Regions from separate parts of the Pseudoxanthomonas sp. LH2527 genome, predicted to be linked through region 1. Evidence: riboswitches for the same ligand, from Rfam matches in the RefSeq annotation. Region 1 holds a riboswitch; the other holds the start of a gene.
The links. A riboswitch is a leader RNA that binds a small molecule or an ion and turns the genes downstream of it on or off. The one in region 1 is predicted to bind cobalamin.

Region 1 (8,351 bases):
GTCGCATCGCTGCACCGGCCGTCGCCGGTGACCTGCGGGCCCGGCGTGCTGACGCAGGCGGACAAGACCAAGGCGCCGGCGATCACGCCAAGGCCACGGAGGGACGAACGACGGAACGAACGGGGGAAGGTCATGGCAGCGTCTCCGGTGCGGTGAGGATGGCTGTTTAGCACATCGCTGGTCCGCATGGGCCGACGGCCGCCCCTACAGGTCGAACGCCAGCAGGTCGTGCCCGGTGGCCGCGCGCACCACGCGCCGGTACAGCACGTTGCCGCTGCCGCCGTTGGTCAGTGCCACCAGCGCGCGCTGGCCGCGGGCGTCGCCCAGCGCGAAGTTCTTGAAGATGCCGCCGTTGCTGCCGGAGTGGTAGAACACCGGGCCGCGCGGGGTGGCTTCCAGGTTCCAGCCCAAGCCCTTGTCGGTCCAGCGACCGGGCACGTCGATCTGCCGGGTCAGCATCGCGGTGCGCATGGTCTCGGTGATCTGCCAGGGCTCGCGCCGCACGCGCACCATCAGCGCCATGAAGCGGGCGTAATCGGTGGGCGTGGTGCGTAGGCTGGCCGCGGCGTTGGCGAGGAGGTCGCCGGGCCAGTTCACCAGCCCCTTCGGCGTGATCGCCTGCACCTCGGGCAGGGCGCGCACTGCGTGTTCGTAGCGCCACGCGGAGAGCGGCTTGTTCCACCGATCGGCGATGGTCTGCGCGGCGTTCCAGGTGTCGCGCAGCATCTGCGGTGGCATGCCGGGGTCATCGTCATCGAGCGCACGATGGCCGTACACCGAACGTGCGGCGAGCTGCCGGCTCCACGTGTAGCTGCTGTCGCGCATGCCGGCCGGTCCGAACAGCAGGCGCTGCATGGATTCATCCAGGCTCTCGCCGGTCAGCGTCTCCACCACCAGCTGCAGCCAGAAGATCGCCTCGCCGGAATAGTCGATCCGCGTGCCCGGCTTCACCGCCGGCACGAGTGTTTCGTGCGCCGGGTCCTTGCGCCAGTTCGGCAGGCCGGTGGAATGGCGCAGCACGTCGCGTGCCGTGACCAGATCCACCCACGGATGGTCGGCCAGGTAGTCCATCCGGCGATAGCGCACCAATGGCGCATCCAGATCGATCACGCCCCGATCCGCCAGCTGCAGCACCAGGTAGGCGAACACCGGCTTGCTCAGCGAGGCATCCTCGAACAGCGTGTCGTCCGCCACCGGCGCCTGCGTCTCTGCGTTCAGAACGCCGAGGTTGCGCGACCACACCACCTCGCCGCGTTCCACCATCGCCATGCCGATGGCCGGCACGCGCAGCGCCTGCATCAGCCGCGGCAGATCGGCGAGGAAGGCATCGGGCGGAATCCAGTTTGCGGCGTCGTCGCAGGCGGCGGCTGATGCGAGGCGTGGCCAGGCACTGGCGGCCAGCGGCGTTGCAGCGAGTGCGGTCAACCAGCGGCGGCGGTGGGGGCAACGTGGAGCGGCTTCAAGCGTCATGGGGCTGCACGAAGAGGGAGCTTGCAGAAGCATGACGAACGACCACGAAGAACCCCGCGCCAGGGCCGGTGCGATCTTCGCTGCGATCACGCTCGGATCGTTCCCTGCGGCGCGATGGCGTCGTCCGGGACATCGGACGGTGCCGTGGTGGCGGGCTTGAGCCCGCCCTACGCCGCCGGCGGCAGCGGCGGTGCCTGGGTCGGCCGGCCCAGCGGATCCAGCGCGATCATCACGAAGTGTCCGCGCGTGCACAGTTTGCGTTCGCCGGTCAGCAGGTTCTCGGTGATCACTTCCACGTCGACGTTCATCGAACTGCGGCCGACCTTGACCACGCGCGCGACCACTTCCACCAGGTCGCCCTTGTGGATGGGCTGGTTGAAGTCGACCTGTTCCGAGCGCGCGGTGACCACGGTGGTGCGCGCATAGCGCGAGGCGGCGATGAACGCGGACATGTCCATCCACGCCAGCGCCTGGCCGCCGAACAGCGTGCCCAGGTGGTTGGTATGGTCGGGGAAGACCATGTGCAGCAGGCGGGCCTCGACGGGGCGCGCTTCGGTATTGGCCAGTTCGGTCATGGTGGTGCTCCGGTATGCGTGCTCCCGGCGGCAGCATAGCGCGGCGGATGTTGTGCCGGTGTAGGAGCGACGTCAGTCGCGACCGCATGAACGAATGGCCTGGACGGCGGATCGTTCCATCGCAGACAGAATGAAGGCCGACACCTCCCATGACGATGCAGGATCATGAGGGAGTTGATTGCCGCGGTCGCGACTCACGTCGCTCCTACAACGGACCTGCGCTAGAACGCGTGATCGAAGCCCACTTCGCCCTGCACCCCCAGCTGGTAGGCCGAGACGCGGCGCTCGAAGAAGTTGGTCAGTTCCTGCACGTCCTGCAGCTCCATGAAGGGCAGCGGGTTGCGCACGTCGTAGCGCTTGGGCATGCCGAGCTTGGCGAAGTGCTGGTCGGCGCAGTGCTGCAGGTACTGGCGCATGTCGCGGGTCGAGATGCCGGCCACGCCGCCGGACAGTACGTCCTCGGCGAACTGCACCTCGCACTCGATGGCTTCTTCCAGCATGTCGTAGACCTGCTGCTGCATGCGGTCGTCGAACAGGTCCGGTTCCTCCTCGCGCACGGTGCGCACGCACTCGAAGGCGAACTCCATGTGGCAGCTCTCGTCGCGGAACACCCAGTTGGTGCCGCTGGCCAGGCCCGGCAGCAGGCCGCGCGAGCGGAAGTAGTACACGTAGGCGAACGCGGCGAAGAAGAACAGGCCCTCGATGCAGGCGGCGAAGCAGATCTGGTTGAGCAGGAATTGCCGGCGTTGCTCACGGGTCTCGATCCGCTGCAAGTCCTGGATGCTGTCGATCCACTTGAAGCAGAAGTCGGCCTTCTTCTTGATCGCCGGGATGTTCTCCACCGCCGCGAACGCCTTGAAGCGCTCCGACGGATCGGGCAGGTAGTTGTCCAGCAGGGTCAGGTAGAACTGCACGTGCAGCGCTTCCTCGTACAGCTGCCGCGACAGGTACATGCGCGCTTCCGGCGCGTTGAGATGCTGGTACAGGTTCAGCACCAGGTTGTTCGACACGATGGAATCGCCGGTGGCGAAGAAGGCGACCAGCCGGTGGATCAGGTGGCGGTCGGCCGGCGTCATCTTCGCGTGCAGGTCGGTGATGTCGATCTGGAAGTTGATCTCCTCCACCGTCCACGTGTTCTTGATGGCGTCGCGGTACATGTCATAGAACTGCGGATAGCGCATGGGGCGCAGCGTCAGTTCGAAACCGGGATCGAGGAGCAGCTGCTTGGGTTGGGCGGACATGGTGCGGTGTTCTCGTGGTTCTCCTTCTCCCCTCGGGAGAAGGTGCCCGGAGGGCGGATGAGGGTACGGCGAAGGCAACGGCGGTGAGGCATCCTGATGCCGCCGTACCCTCACCCCAACCCCTCTCCCGGTGGGAGAGGGGCTCTAATCGGAAGGTGGCGCCTCCATGCGCCGGCAACGTCCATATTGCTGTTCCAGGGGTCATCGGCCGGAGCCGACGCAGGGGGACGGTTTACTGGCACGCCTCGCAGGCTTCGGGGTTCTCAAGCGAACACGCAATCGCTTCCGTAGGCGTGTACTCGCGCTTGGGCTCAACGGTGGTCGCTGTGCTGACCGTGGTCTTGGCGATCCTCGTGGCTGGGCGCGAGCGCAGGTAGTAGGTGGTCTTGATGCCCTGCTTCCAGGCGTACATGTACATGGATGACATGGCGCCGATGTTCGGGCTTTCCATGAACAGGTTGAGCGAGGCCGACTGGTCGATGAAGGCGCCACGGCCGGCGGCCATGTCGATCAGCGAACGCATCGGGATTTCCCATGCCGTGCGGTAGATCTGCTGCAGCGTGTCCGGCACCTGCGCCAGGCCCTGTACCGAGCCTTCGGACAGCTTGATCGCATCGCGCGTCTCCGCCGTCCACAGGCCCAGCTTCTTCAGTTCGTCCACCAGATAGCGGTTTACCTGCAGGAAGTCGCCCGACAGTGTCTCGCGCTTGAACAGGTTGGACACCTGCGGCTCCACGCATTCGTAGCAGCCGGCGATCGAGGCGATGGTCGCGGTCGGCGCGATGGCGATCAGCAGCGAGTTGCGCAGACCGTGTTCCTTGATGCGCGCGCGCAGTGCATCCCAGCGTTCCACGTTCTCCGGCACCACGTTCCAGGCGTCGAACTGCAGTTCGCCGTTCGCCGCGCGGGTGTCGGCGAAGGACGGATGGCGGCCGCGTTCCTGCGCCAGTTCCACCGACGTTTCCAGCGCGTGGAAGTAGATGGTCTCGGCGATCTTCGCCGACAGCGCGCGTGCTTCGGCGCTGTCGAACGGCAGGCGCAGCTTGAAGAACACGTCCTGCAGGCCCATGCAGCCCAGGCCGACCGGGCGCCAGCGCAGGTTGCCGCGGCGCGCGGTCTCGATGGGATAGAAGTTCAGGTCGATCACGCGGTCCAGCTGGCGCACGGCCAGGCGGACGGTTTCGGCCAGCTTGTCGAAATCGAACCAGACGCGGCCGGTGTCGGGGTCGCTGTCGAAATGGCGGGCCAGGTTGATCGAGCCCAGGTTGCACACCGCCGTTTCCTCGGCCGAGGTGACCTCGAGGATCTCGGTGCACAGGTTCGACAGGTGGATCACGTTGCCCGGGCGCAGCGTCTGGTTGCTGGCGGCGTTGCACTTGTCCTTGAATGTCATCCAGCCGTTGCCGGTTTCGGCAAGCGTGCGCATCATCCGGCCGTACAGCTTGCGCGCGGAGATCGCCTTGACCGCCTTGCCCTGCAGTTCGGCCTGCGTGTACGCCAGCTCGAACGCCGCGCCGTACAGGTCGGTCAGCTCCGGCACCACGCGCGGATCGAACAGCGACCATGCCTGGTCGGCTTCGACCCGCTTCATGAACAGGTCCGGCACCCAGTTGGCCAGGTTGAGGTTGTGCGTGCGGCGTGATTCGTCGCCGGTGTTGTCGCGCAGTTCCAGGAAGTCCTCGATGTCGGCGTGCCAGGTTTCCAGGTACACGCAGGCCGCGCCCTTGCGCTTGCCGCCCTGGTTGACCGCCGCGACCGAGGAATCCAGCGTCTTCAGCCACGGCACGATGCCGTTGCTGTGGCCGTTGGTCGACTTGATCAGCGAACCACGCGAACGCACGCGCGTATAACTCACGCCGATGCCGCCGCTGAACTTGCTCAGCTGGGCGATGTCGCCGTACTTCGCATAGATGGATTCCAGCGTGTCCTGCGGCGAATCCAGCAGGAAGCACGACGACAGCTGCTCGTGCGTGGTGCCGCTGTTGAACAGCGTCGGCGAGCTGGGCAGGTAGTCCAGGTTGCCCATGCGGCGGTACAGCGCCAGCGCTTCCGGCACGTCCTCGCTCAGCGCGCAGGCGATGCGCAGGAAGAACTGCTGCGGCGTCTCGATCACCTTGCGCGTGTGCGGATGGCGCAGCAGGTAACGGTCGTACAGCGTGCGCAGGCCGAAGTAGTCGAACTGGAGGTCGAGCGAGGCGTCCAGCGCGTCGTTGAGCTTGCGTGCGTTGGTCTGCACGAAGTTCAGCAGGCGCTCGTTGATCAGGCCCACCTCGTGGCCGCGTGTCACCGACTGCGAGAACGCGTGGATTTCCTGGCCGGTGACTTCCTTGGTGATGTAGCCGGCCAGCAGGCGCGCGGCCAGGCGGCTGTACTCGGGTTCCTCGCCGGTCAGCAGCGCGGCGGTGCGGATCGACAGTTCGTCCAGTTCGCGCGTGCTGGCGCCGTCGTACAGACCGGAGATGGTGCGGGTGGCCACGCGCATCGGGTCGATGGCGTGCAGGCCTTCGCAGTTGCGCTGCACCGCGCGCACGATCTTGTTGAGATCCACCGGCTCGCGGCCGCCATTGCGCTTGGTCACGCTCATCGCGGTGGCGGTGGGTGGCGGGGTCAGGGCGAACGCGTCCTTCTGGGACGGGGTGGTGCCGGCGTCGGCGACGACGGTGTCGGTCGGGGTCATGAGAGTCCTCCATGCGTGGTGCACGCGGCGGCCCGTCCCTCGCAGGGCTGCGCAAGGCCGGATGGAGGACCACAGTGGGGAAGCGGCGTCGCAGGTAACGCGACCGCGCAGACGGACTGCGGGCGCCCTGCTTCGCCAGCCATCTCCCCCCGGAGAATCCGCGGCCGGCACCGCGCGGTGTGCATCGCGCGGCTGTCGGCAGGTCTTCGGACTCATGGGCCTGGAGGCGAGGAGTGAGGGAAGAGGAGTGAGGAGTGAGCGAAGGTGATGCTTCGCTACTCACTCCTCACTTCTCCCCACTCACTCCTGCTCCACCTAACCCGCCGCTTCCCGAGGCCTGGCCTCAGTGCTGTGTGGCGGGGTCGTTCCCAATTACCGCTGCGGGGCAGTGCCGGAGTGGCGCGAACGCGTCACCGGCTTCCCTTTTCATCCGGAGACTAGCCATCCCCGGAACCGACGGCCACAAGATAGTGGGGGTGTCGGGAGGCGTCAACACCAAATGTTGTGTGGAACAGAGGCGGTCGGTGTCATGCGGGTTTCACGGTTTGAGCCCGCCTCGCGAACCTTCGTAGGGTGGGCCTTGGCCCACCATCACACGCGTCGAGTGCCGTGGAGATGCGACGAAACCGTTGCGCGCCAAGCCGCGTAGCGAGGTCCAGCATGGCGACGGCGGGCCAAGGCCCGCCCTACGTCAGCGCCGCAGCGCCGCGATCGACGCATCCTGCGCCCGCGCATACAGCGCGAACGGGTCATGGATCGCCTTGCCCAGTGCGGCCTCGAACGCTTCCTGGTTGGCATGCGCGTCGTAGGCGCGCTGTTCGCCGCCGCCGAGGTTGGACTGGAAGATGCCCGCCGCGCTGACCGGCAGGAAGTCCTCGTAGATGATGGGATCGACGGCGGCATGGCCGGCATCGACCAACGCGTCGGGCGTCATCGCCGCGCGCTCGGCGGCCGGCAGTGCGGCACCCGCATCCGTCAGGCGGTAGCGGAAGTAGCCCAGGCCTTGGCGGCGCAGCGTGTCTTCGTCATCCGGAAACGCGGCGAACGCATCGGCCAGCCGCTGCGGATAATCCGCCGCGGTGTTGCCTGCCCCGCCGGCCTGGCGCACCTGCGCCAGCAGGCGGTCGTAGAGCTCGCGACCGGCCGGTGTCAGGGCGAGGCCGCGCTGCTCGATCTCGCCGAAGCGCGCGCTGTGGCTGCCGGGTACCAGCGTGCCGGTGGCATCGGGGAAGGCGACCTCCTCTTCCAGCGCCTTGAAGCTGGTCTGTCGCAGCAGGATGGGCACCGCACGGCGCGGCGGGCCTTCGATCAGCGCCTTGGCCTGCAGGCCGCGTGCCAGCATCGCCGCCTGCGCGGCATCGATGTCCAGCGTGCGCGGGGTCAGGTGGTTGATGTGTGGGCCGCGGAAGCTGACCACGTCGGCGACCAGCCGGTGCAGGCCGTGCAGCGCGCGGTAGGTCTCCAGCGGCACGGTCGCGTCGCCGTGCCAGCGGAACGTTTCCAGCACCTCGGCGACGAAGCGCTGCGCATCGGCGTCGGACAAGCCGCCGTCGCGTTCGGCCTGCGCCACCAGCGCACGCGCGCCGGCGGTGAAGATGTCGCGACGGGCCAGGATCGCTTCCGCCTCGGCACGCAAGGCGGCGTCGGCGATCAGCTCCAGCCGCAGCAGCGAGGTGAAGATGCGGAACGGATTGGCGGCCAGCGCCTCCTCGCTCAGCGGACGGAAGGCGGTGGCGTGCACCGGCACGCCGGCCACGGTCAGGTCGTAGTAGCCCACCGGGTGCATGCCCATCAGCGCGAACACGCGGCCCAGCATCGCCAGTTCCGCCGGCGTGCCCACGCGGATCGCGCCATGGCGCTCCAGATCCAGCCGCTCGGTCTCGCCGCCACGCTGCAGACGTTCGGCCAGCGCGGGATCGCGGCCCAGCGTGTCGGTGTTGATGTCGCCGACCAGTTCGATCAGGTCGCCGTACAGCGGCACCTCGGCGCGGTACATGTCGGACATGGCCTGGGCAAACAGGCTGCGGATGCGGTCGGGGGAAGCGAAAGCGGTCATGGGACTCGGCAGGCGGGCGGCGTGGGGCCGCGAGGGGCGCGTATTGTCGCGCCCCGCGCCTGCCCCGGCCACTCTCAGCGGTCGCCGGGCACGTACCCCGGTGGCCCGAACAGCGTCATCGCCAGCTGCCGCAAGCCGCGCGCCCGGCGCAGGTCGCGGCCCAGCTTCACCCAGGCGTGGAAGGCGAGGGTCACCGGGTTGTAGCTGCGTACCGGCTCCACCAGCCCGTAGCGGATCGGCATGCCGGGGATTTCCTCGCGGCAGGTGCCGAACAGCCGGTCGAACACGATCAGCACGCCGCCGTAGTTGCAACCCAGGTACTCCGGATTGCT
Region 2 (8,351 bases), on a different contig from region 1:
CCTGCACCGACCATGTGTCGGTGATGGCGTACTCCAGGCGCAGGTCCAGCGTGCCGTAGCCCGCCAGGCGGACGCTGTTGGCGACGTTGTCGTAGCGGTGGCTGGCGCCGTTGGCGGTCAGGCCGACACGGAAGTCGCCGAACGCACGGTCCAGGTCGACGCGCGCGGTGTTGCGCGCACGCCGCGGCAGCAGGTTGTCGTGCGTGACCCCGGCAGTGCGGTTGCGCGGATCGGTGTGGCTCAGTTCGGCACTGATGTCGATGCCGGCCAGCGTCACCGCGCCGGTCAGTTCGGCGCCGCGGATGCGGGCTTCCTCGATGTTGACGATCTTGAAGCTGCTGTCGTACCCGATCAGCTCGTCCACGCGCGTGTCGTACACGTTGAAGGTCCAGTTCCAGCCGTCGCCGTACTGCGCGACGCCCAGGTTGAGGCTGCGCGACTCTTCCGGTTCCAGGTCGGGATTGCTGAAGCCGGGGTAGTACAGGTCGTTGAACGTGGGCGCCTTGAAACCGGTGCCGGCGCTGGCGGTCAGCTTGAAGCCGCGGGCCAGGTCCATGCCCCAGCCCAGCGTGCCGGTGGCGTGGCTGCCGAATTGTTCGTTGTCGTCGTTGCGCACGCTGGCCTGCAGGCGATGCGCGCCGAAGCGGCCCTGGTACTCGACGAAGACGCCGGTGTTGTCGCGCGTGTCCACGGTGAACGGCGTGGTGCTGGTGATCTCGTCGCGCAGCCAGTCGGCGCCGGCAGTCAGCAGATGCTGCTCGCCGACCGCGAAGTCGCCCTGCAGCGAAGCGTTGTCGCGGCGCGTATCGAAGGTGCTGACATAGGTGCGCGTGCCGGTGGCGGCGTTGGCGAAGTGGTTGTCCGACTCGTCCGAAGCGCTGCCGAACTGCGTGGTGAGCGTGGTCCGGGTGGACGGCTTCCACGTCAGCTTGCCGCCCAGCACCCGCTGCACGTTGTCGGCTTCGTTGCCGCTGAAGCTGCTGCCGTCGAATGCGTTGAAGGCATCGGCATTCAGCGCGTGGCCTTCCAGCGTCAGCGTGTCGGTGAATCGGTAGCCGCCGCGCACGTTGAGCGAGACGTTGCGGTAACCGTCGTCGTCGGGCTCATCGGTGAAGCAGCCCTGGAACAGCGTGCCCGAACCGCGGCAGGCGTTGATGCCATCCGTTTCCTGGTAGGCCGCATTCGCGCCGATCCAGCCGCGCTCGCCGCCGTAGGCGAAACCGCCGCTGGCTTCGCGCAGGTTGTGGCTGCCGCCGCCGATGCGCAGCTCGCGCGACAGGCCCTGGCCGCCACGACGGGTGAAGATCTGGATCACGCCGCCGATCGCTTCCGAGCCGTACAGGCTGGAGCGCGGGCCGCGCACGATCTCGATGCGCTCGATCTGGTCGACCGGCAGGTCCTGGAAAGACGCCAGGCCGGCCGTCGCCGAGCCGATGCGGATGCCGTCGACCAGCACCAGCACCTGGTCGGACTCGGTGCCGCGCAGGTTGAGGGTGGTCAGCTTGCCCAGGCCGCCCTGGTTGCTGAAGCCGACGCCGGCGCGGCCCTTCAGCACGTCGACGAGCGAACGGGCCTGGCTGCGCTCGATGTCCTCGCGCGTGATGACCTGCGCGGGTACCAGGCTGTCCTGCAGCGGAATGTCCGTGCGCGTGCCGGTGACGACGACTTCGTCCAGCTCGGTGGCGTCCTGCGCCTGCGCAGCGAACGGCAGGGCCAGCGCGACCGCGGCGGCAAGAAGGGAAAGGGAATGACGGCTGTACATCGGATTCGAACTCCATCGCGCGCCCCGCGCGCATTTTTTCGGCGTGGAGTTGCGACAGAGAGGGAAACGTTGCGGACAGCGCGGCATACGAGCGGCGGCGCGGCACGCCGCGACGCCCTCCGCATCGCAACCAGTGGACTTCCGGGCCGGTCTCCGGGCTTGCGAAGGCGTGCACGATGCACGCTGCCGGGGCGCCTTCCCATGCGTAAGTCGCACAGTGGCCGATGCCGCGGTTGTCTTCGCCTACCGTTGCGGGGGCAGCGCCGGAATGCCGCCTGCGCGGGTCACCGGCTTCCCGTTTCAACCCGGACGCGGACGCCGCGGGTCACCTGAAAGCGCGCGCAGTATACGCGGGACGATGCGCATTGCGCCCGCCGGGCGTTATCCAAGCGGAAGGTGCTTTGTAGGAGCGGGCCATGCCCGCGATGCTTTTGCCGCGACGTCCCGTTGCGTAAGCGAACTGGCGCGCGACGCTTGCTGGCGTCAGTCCTCGCCGCCGGGCGAGTCGAACAGGTTGAGCGACGGGCCGGCGTCGTCTTCGCGCTCGGTGTGCGTGGTGGTGACCGGGCCGGCGGCGGGACGGCCGCGCGGCGGCGGCAGCAGGGCGGCGGCGGCATCGTAGGCCACCAGCAGTTCGGCGCGGCGGTCTTCGGGGAGCTGCTGCCAGTGGCAGTCCAGCAGGGCGCCTTCCAGCGCGTACAGCAGGTTGAGGCTGGGGCGGAAGCCCGCGCGCTTGACCCGGATGAAGGCTTCCACCGCGCCCACGCCCTCCAGGTCCTCCTGCGTGCGCAGGCCGACCTGGCGGAGCCAGGCGGCGGACTTGGGGCCGATGTTGCGCAGCTTGGTGCCTGTCATGTCAGCGAATCCACGAAGATGGCGGCGATGCGTTCCATGCCCGCCTGGTCGTCGGCATCGAAGCGCGCCAGGCGGGGACTGTCCAGGTCGAGCACGCCGACCAGTTCGTCCCCTTTCACCAGCGGTACCACCAGTTCCGAGCGCGATGCGGAATCGCAGGCGATATGGCCCGGGAAGGCCTCCACATCGTCCACGCGCTGGGTCTGGCGGGTGCGTGCGGCGGCTCCACAGACCCCCTTGTCCAACGGGATCCGCACGCAGGCTGGTAAGCCCTGAAACGGACCGACCACCAATTCCCGGCCATCGAAGAAATAGAAGCCCGCCCAGTTGAAGTCGGGCAGCGCGTGGTACAGCAGCGCGGCGAGGTTGGCGGCGTTGGCGATCCGGTCCGGTTCGCCGGCCAGCAGGGCGCGGGCCTGTTCGGCCAGCTGTGCGTATTGTTCCGGCTTGCTGCCGGTGAGCGTTTGCGAGGCGAATGACATGCGGCCGATTCTACTCCGCCGCTACGGTGGGGGCCGGATATCATCGCGGGCATGAATGTGCATTACCCGAACGCTGCGGCGACCGGACACGTGGGCGGCATCGCCGTCGCGGGCTCGTGATGGACCGCGCCATGGACCGCCTGTTCGTCACCGGCACCGATACCGGGGTCGGCAAGACCGTCGCCAGCGCCGCGCTGCTGCATGCCTTCCGTGCGCGCGGATTGCGTGCCGTCGGCATGAAGCCGGTCGCCAGCGGGTGCGTGGCGACGCCGGACGGCTGGCGCAACGACGATGCGCTGGCCCTGCAGGCGGCGAGCGATCCGGTGCCGCCCTACGACGACCTCAATCCGTATGCGCTGCCCGCCCCGCTGGCGCCGGAGATCGCCGCGCGCGAGGCAGGCGTGGATGTGCAACTCGGCGTGCTGGTGTCCGCGTTCGAGCGCCTGCATCCGCTGGCCGACCTGGTGCTGGTGGAAGGCGTCGGCGGTTGGGCGGCGCCGCTGACCGCCACGCTGGACCAGCGCCATCTGGTGCAGGAACTGCGCCTGCCGGTGGTGCTGGTGGTGGGCATGCGGCTGGGCTGCATCAACCACGCGCGACTCAGTGCGCGGGCGATCCAGGACGACGGCGCCCGCCTGGTCGGCTGGATTGCCAACGAGGTCGATCCGGACATGGAACGCCGCGACGAGAACTTCGCGCTGCTGTCCGCGCGCCTGCCGGTGCCGTGCTGGGGCAGGCTGCCGTATGCGCCGGGCGCCAGCGCGAGCGCCCAGGCCCGGCATCTCCACCTCGACCCGTAGCGTGCGCCAGGCGCACGTATCGGGCGCCATGAGGTCGTGCGCATGGCGCACGCTACGTGGCGGAGCCCGATTGCATGACACGCCGCGGCAATAAAAAACCCGGCAGCGTGGGGGCTGCCGGGTCGGCTGCGCGGAGGGAGGGGGAGCCGCGCAATGAAAACGGTGGAGCGGGCGGGTCTTACTTGCCCTTGGCGGCCTTGGTCGCCTTGGCCACGGAGGCCTGGACGTTGTCGGTCGCGGACTCGAACTGGGTCTTCACCAGCTGGCCGAAGGCCTCACCGGTCTTCAGGCTCAGGCCGAACACTTCCTGGCTGGCGGCGACGACGCGCTCGGCGTTGTCCTTGGCCACCTGCATGCCCTTCGGCCACAGGGTCTTGTAACCCTCGAGGTCGCGGGTTTCGGCCAGCTCGCCGAAGAAGGCGGTGGTGGCGTCGATGTTCTTCTCGAAGGTCTTCAGCTGCACGCCGAACACGGTCTCGGCGCTTTCCAGGGCCAGGCGGTTGGCGCGCGAGGCAGCGGCGGCGAACTGGTGGGTGAACTGGCTGAAGCTTTCGTTGAATTGCGTGGTCATGGCGTGCTCCTGAAAGGGGATTTCCATCTGTTGCGATGCAGCATAGGCAGATCTATGTTGCAGTGCAATAAGTGGCGTATGGAAATCCGACGAACGGTCAGGAGCCGTTAAAAATCAAACGCTTGTATGCACTGGTATGAAACCGGTTCCATGCCCTACGGGCCGGTGTAGCGGCACCCTGACGTGCAGGTTTCATGCACCACGATGGCGCTCAGCAGCGGCAGCACCGGCTTGGTCTGGTCCCAGATCCACTTCGCCAGCTGCTCGCTGGTGGGGTTTTCCAGGCCGGGGATGTCGTTGAGGTAGTGGTGGTCCAGCCGCTCGTAGATCGGCTTGAAGGCGGCCTTCACGTCGGCGAAGTCCATCACCCAGCCGGCCGCCGGATCGACCGGGCCGGAGAGGTGCAGCTCGATGCGGAACGAGTGGCCGTGCAGGCGCGCGCACTTGTGGCCTTCCGGCACGTGCGGCAGGCGGTGGGCGGCTTCGACGGTGAAGACCTTGAAGATGTCCATGCGACGGTTCCGGAAGCGGTGGAACGCGCGGCACCGGTCAGGTGCCGCGCGGGTGGATCAACTCAACGCGCGGGACGCGCCTGGCCCTGGCCCTGGCGGGCGCCGCCGGTGCGGCCGCCGTCGCGGCGCGGGCCGCTGCTGTGCTTCTTGGGGCCTGCATGGGCGTGGCGCGGCGCCTCGCTGTGCGGACGGCGCGCGTGCTTCTGCGGGCCGTTGCGGCGCGGGGTGCGCTCGCCGGCGGGCTGCTCGGCCTTGCCCGGGGCGCTGTTGCCCCAGCGGATCGGCGTCTGCGGCTCGAAGCCCGGCACGTCGCGCAGGTCCACGTCGCGGCCCAGCATGCGCACGATGGCGCGCAGATACTTGGCTTCATCCTGCGCCACCAGCGAAATCGCCTCGCCCGTCGAACCGTTGCGGCCGGTGCGGCCGATGCGGTGCACGTAGTCCTCGGCCACCATCGGCAGGTCGAAGTTGATCACCTGCGGCAGCTGGTCGATGTCGATGCCGCGCGCGGCGATGTCGGTGGCCACCAGCACGTTGATGCGGCCGGCCTTGAAGTCGCTGAGCGCGCGCTGGCGGGCGCCCTGCGACTTGTTGCCGTGGATGGCGGCGGTCTTGATGCCGCTCTTGTCCAGGAACATCGCCAGCTTGTCGCTGCCGTGCTTGGTGCGGGCGAACACCAGCGTCTGCAGGCGGCTGTCCTTGGCCAGCAGGTGCAGCAACAGGTCGCGCTTGCGGCTGCCGTCGACCGGGTGGACGCGGTGAGTAATCGTTTCGGCCACGGTGTTCTTCGGGGTGACCTGGATCTGCTTGGGATCGCGCATGAACTCCATGGCCAGTTCGCGGATCGGCTCGGCGAAGGTGGCGGAGAACAGCATGGTCTGGCGGTTCTGCTTGGGCAGCTTGGCCAGGATGCGCTTGATCGACGGCAGGAAGCCCATGTCGAGCATGCGGTCGGCTTCGTCCAGCACCAGGATCTCGATGCCGGACAGGTCCACGCTGCGACGCTCCAGGTGGTCGATCAGGCGGCCCGGGCAGGCGATCACCATGTCCACGCCACGGCGCAGCGCGTCCAGCTGGTTGCCCATGCCGACGCCGCCGTAGATGGTGGTGCTGGGGATGCGCAGGTACTTGCCGTAGCCACGCAGGCTGTCGTGCACCTGCACGGCCAGCTCGCGGGTGGGGGTCAGCACCAGCGCGCGCGGCTTGCGCGGGCCGCGGGCGGCGACTTCCTGCGGGGTGGTGGCCAGGTACTGGATCAGCGGCAGGCCGAACGCGGCGGTCTTGCCGGTGCCGGTCTGGGCGCCCGCCAGCAGGTCATGGCCGGCCAGGGCCAGCGGGATGGCCTGTTCCTGGATGGGGGTGGGCTGGGTGTAGCCCTGTTCGTCGAGCGCGCGCAGCAGGGCGGGCGCCAGGCCCAAGGTTTCAAACGTCATGGTGAAAGCTCCAAAGCCGGCCGGCCGGACACGCACGCAACGCCGGCACAACGAAGTGCGGCAACGTAGGACGCGCAGAATGCGGCAAGACCGTGACTCGAAGCGTTCCCTGAAACCGCGCTGCGAGAAGGGGTGCGGAGGCGCCAAAACGGCGGATCCGAGCTTGCGCAACGAAAGAAGTCGGAGCGGGGCGGGCGCGGGAACTCGCGGGGGAGTTCCCTGCGCCGGCGGACCATCGGGGAAACGAACGGCCGCAGGCAAGCGGCGCGCACTGTACCCGAATCCGGGCCTGAATGGGGGAACGGGGGCTGAAACCGTCGTCTGCGACCGATTGTCGCAGCCCGGGAATCAGTGACTTGCAGGCGTATCATCGCTTTGGAAGACCCGCCCAGCCGACCGCCATGAGCCTTCGCATCCTCCGCCAGAACGACGCCCCGGTGCCCGCTGCGCCGGCCGATGGCGTGGTCTGCCAGGCCAATGCGGCGGGCTGCGGCGGCTGCCTGGTGCGCCACCTGGCCATCTGCGCGGCCCTGCCAGTGTCCAAGGCCCATGCGATGGAAGCCCTGGCCGACGACGCCCGGCTGAAGGCGGGCGAGGCCCTGGTCCGCGAGGGCGAGCCGCGGCGCGGCGTGTTCACCGTGACCAAGGGCGCGCTGCGCCGGATCCGCCTGCTGCCGGACGGGCGCCGGCTGGTGGCCGGCTTCCTGATGCCGGGCGACTTCATCGGCTTCTCCGGCACCTCGCATTACAAGCACACGATCGAGGCGATCACCGACAGCGCGCTGTGCGAGTTCTCGATGGCCGACATGCGCAGCCTGTGCCACGACCATCCCGAGCTCGAGCGCGAACTGCTGGAGCGCGCCTGCGTGGAACTGGATGCGACCCGCGGCAACCTGATGTCGCTGGCCCGGCTCAACCCGATGGAGCGGCTGGCGGGCTTCCTCGTCGACATGGCGCAGCGCCGCCGCCGCCAGGGCCAGGACGACAGCGAGGTGGTCCTGCCAATGACGCGCACCGACATCGCCGACTACCTGGGCTTGACCGTGGAAACCGTCAGTCGCAGCTTCACTCGCCTGCGGCAGGAGGCCAGCATCGCCACCGACGACCCGCACCACGTGCGCCTGCTCAACCGCGCGCGCCTGGATGCGTTGGCGGAAGCGCGGGGCTGAGGCGCGGCGCTTCCTGTAGGAGCGACGTGAGTCGCGACCGCACGCCATCGGTTCTCCGGCCCTGTGGTCGCGACTGACGTCGCTCCTACAGGGGGATGCTCTCCCTGATCAGCTTTCCATCGCGCAGCCGGTAGCGCGTGTCCACCACGCCGTCGGGCAGTTCGGCATGGCTGATGATCAGCACGCTGCGTCCCTTCGCGGCATCGGCGAGGTCGCGCATCAGCGCGTCGGCGGTGTCCTGGTCGAGGCCTTCGGTGGGTTCGTCGAGCAGCAGCAGCGGCGCGTCGCGCAACAGGGCGCGCGCCAGCGCGATCCGGCGCGACTGGCCAGCGGACAGCGTGGCGCCGTTCTCGCCGACCCAGGTGTCGAGGCCGGCGTCGCGGAAGCGGCCGTCCAGCTTCACCTGCGCCAGTACCTGCCACAGGCGCGCGTCGTCCGCTTCGGGGTCACCGAGATGCAGGTTCTCGCGCACGCTGCCGGAGAACACCGGCGCGTCCTGCGGCAGCCACGCGATGCGCGCATGCCACTGCGCCGGTTCCAGCGACTGCAGGTCGTCGCCGGCGAAGCAGATGCGGCCTGCCTGCGGCATCCGCAGTCCCAGCACCAGCGCCAGCAGCGACGACTTGCCTTCGCCGCTGTCGCCGGCCACCAGCACATGCTCGCCGGGCGCGACGTGGAGGCTGGCGCCATCCAGCACGCGCCGGGTCGTGCCTGGCCAGGCGAACACGATGTCGTGCAGGTCCAGGGCACCCTCCATTGCCGGTGGC

Region 2: it holds a riboswitch for cobalamin, as region 1 does, so the genes downstream of both, btuB (TonB-dependent vitamin B12 receptor) here and MMG85_RS17915 (ribonucleoside-diphosphate reductase subunit alpha) in region 1, are expected to answer to the same signal.

What each region holds. Positions count from the first base shown of each region.
Region 1 covers NZ_JAKZBW010000046.1:5,026-13,376, reverse strand. The annotation lists gene MMG85_RS17935 (hypothetical protein) at 1-134, opposite strand, end outside; gene MMG85_RS17930 (beta-lactamase family protein) at 205-1,425, opposite strand; gene MMG85_RS17925 (acyl-CoA thioesterase) at 1,638-2,045, opposite strand; gene MMG85_RS17920 (ribonucleotide-diphosphate reductase subunit beta) at 2,267-3,286, opposite strand; gene MMG85_RS17915 (ribonucleoside-diphosphate reductase subunit alpha) at 3,519-5,963, opposite strand; cobalamin riboswitch at 6,143-6,436, opposite strand; gene MMG85_RS17910 (VOC family protein) at 6,655-8,019, opposite strand; gene MMG85_RS17905 (sterol desaturase family protein) at 8,094-8,351, opposite strand, start outside.
Region 2 covers NZ_JAKZBW010000015.1:39,596-47,946, reverse strand. The annotation lists gene btuB (TonB-dependent vitamin B12 receptor) at 1-1,762, opposite strand, end outside; cobalamin riboswitch at 1,889-2,110, opposite strand; gene MMG85_RS09865 (TfoX/Sxy family protein) at 2,246-2,617, opposite strand; gene MMG85_RS09860 (GAF domain-containing protein) at 2,614-3,099, opposite strand; gene bioD (dethiobiotin synthase) at 3,231-3,899, shown strand; gene MMG85_RS09850 (phasin family protein) at 4,078-4,470, opposite strand; gene queD (6-carboxytetrahydropterin synthase QueD) at 4,626-4,982, opposite strand; partial or broken gene MMG85_RS09840 (DEAD/DEAH box helicase) at 5,126-6,415, opposite strand; gene MMG85_RS09835 (Crp/Fnr family transcriptional regulator) at 6,817-7,584, shown strand; gene cydC (thiol reductant ABC exporter subunit CydC) at 7,670-8,351, opposite strand, start outside.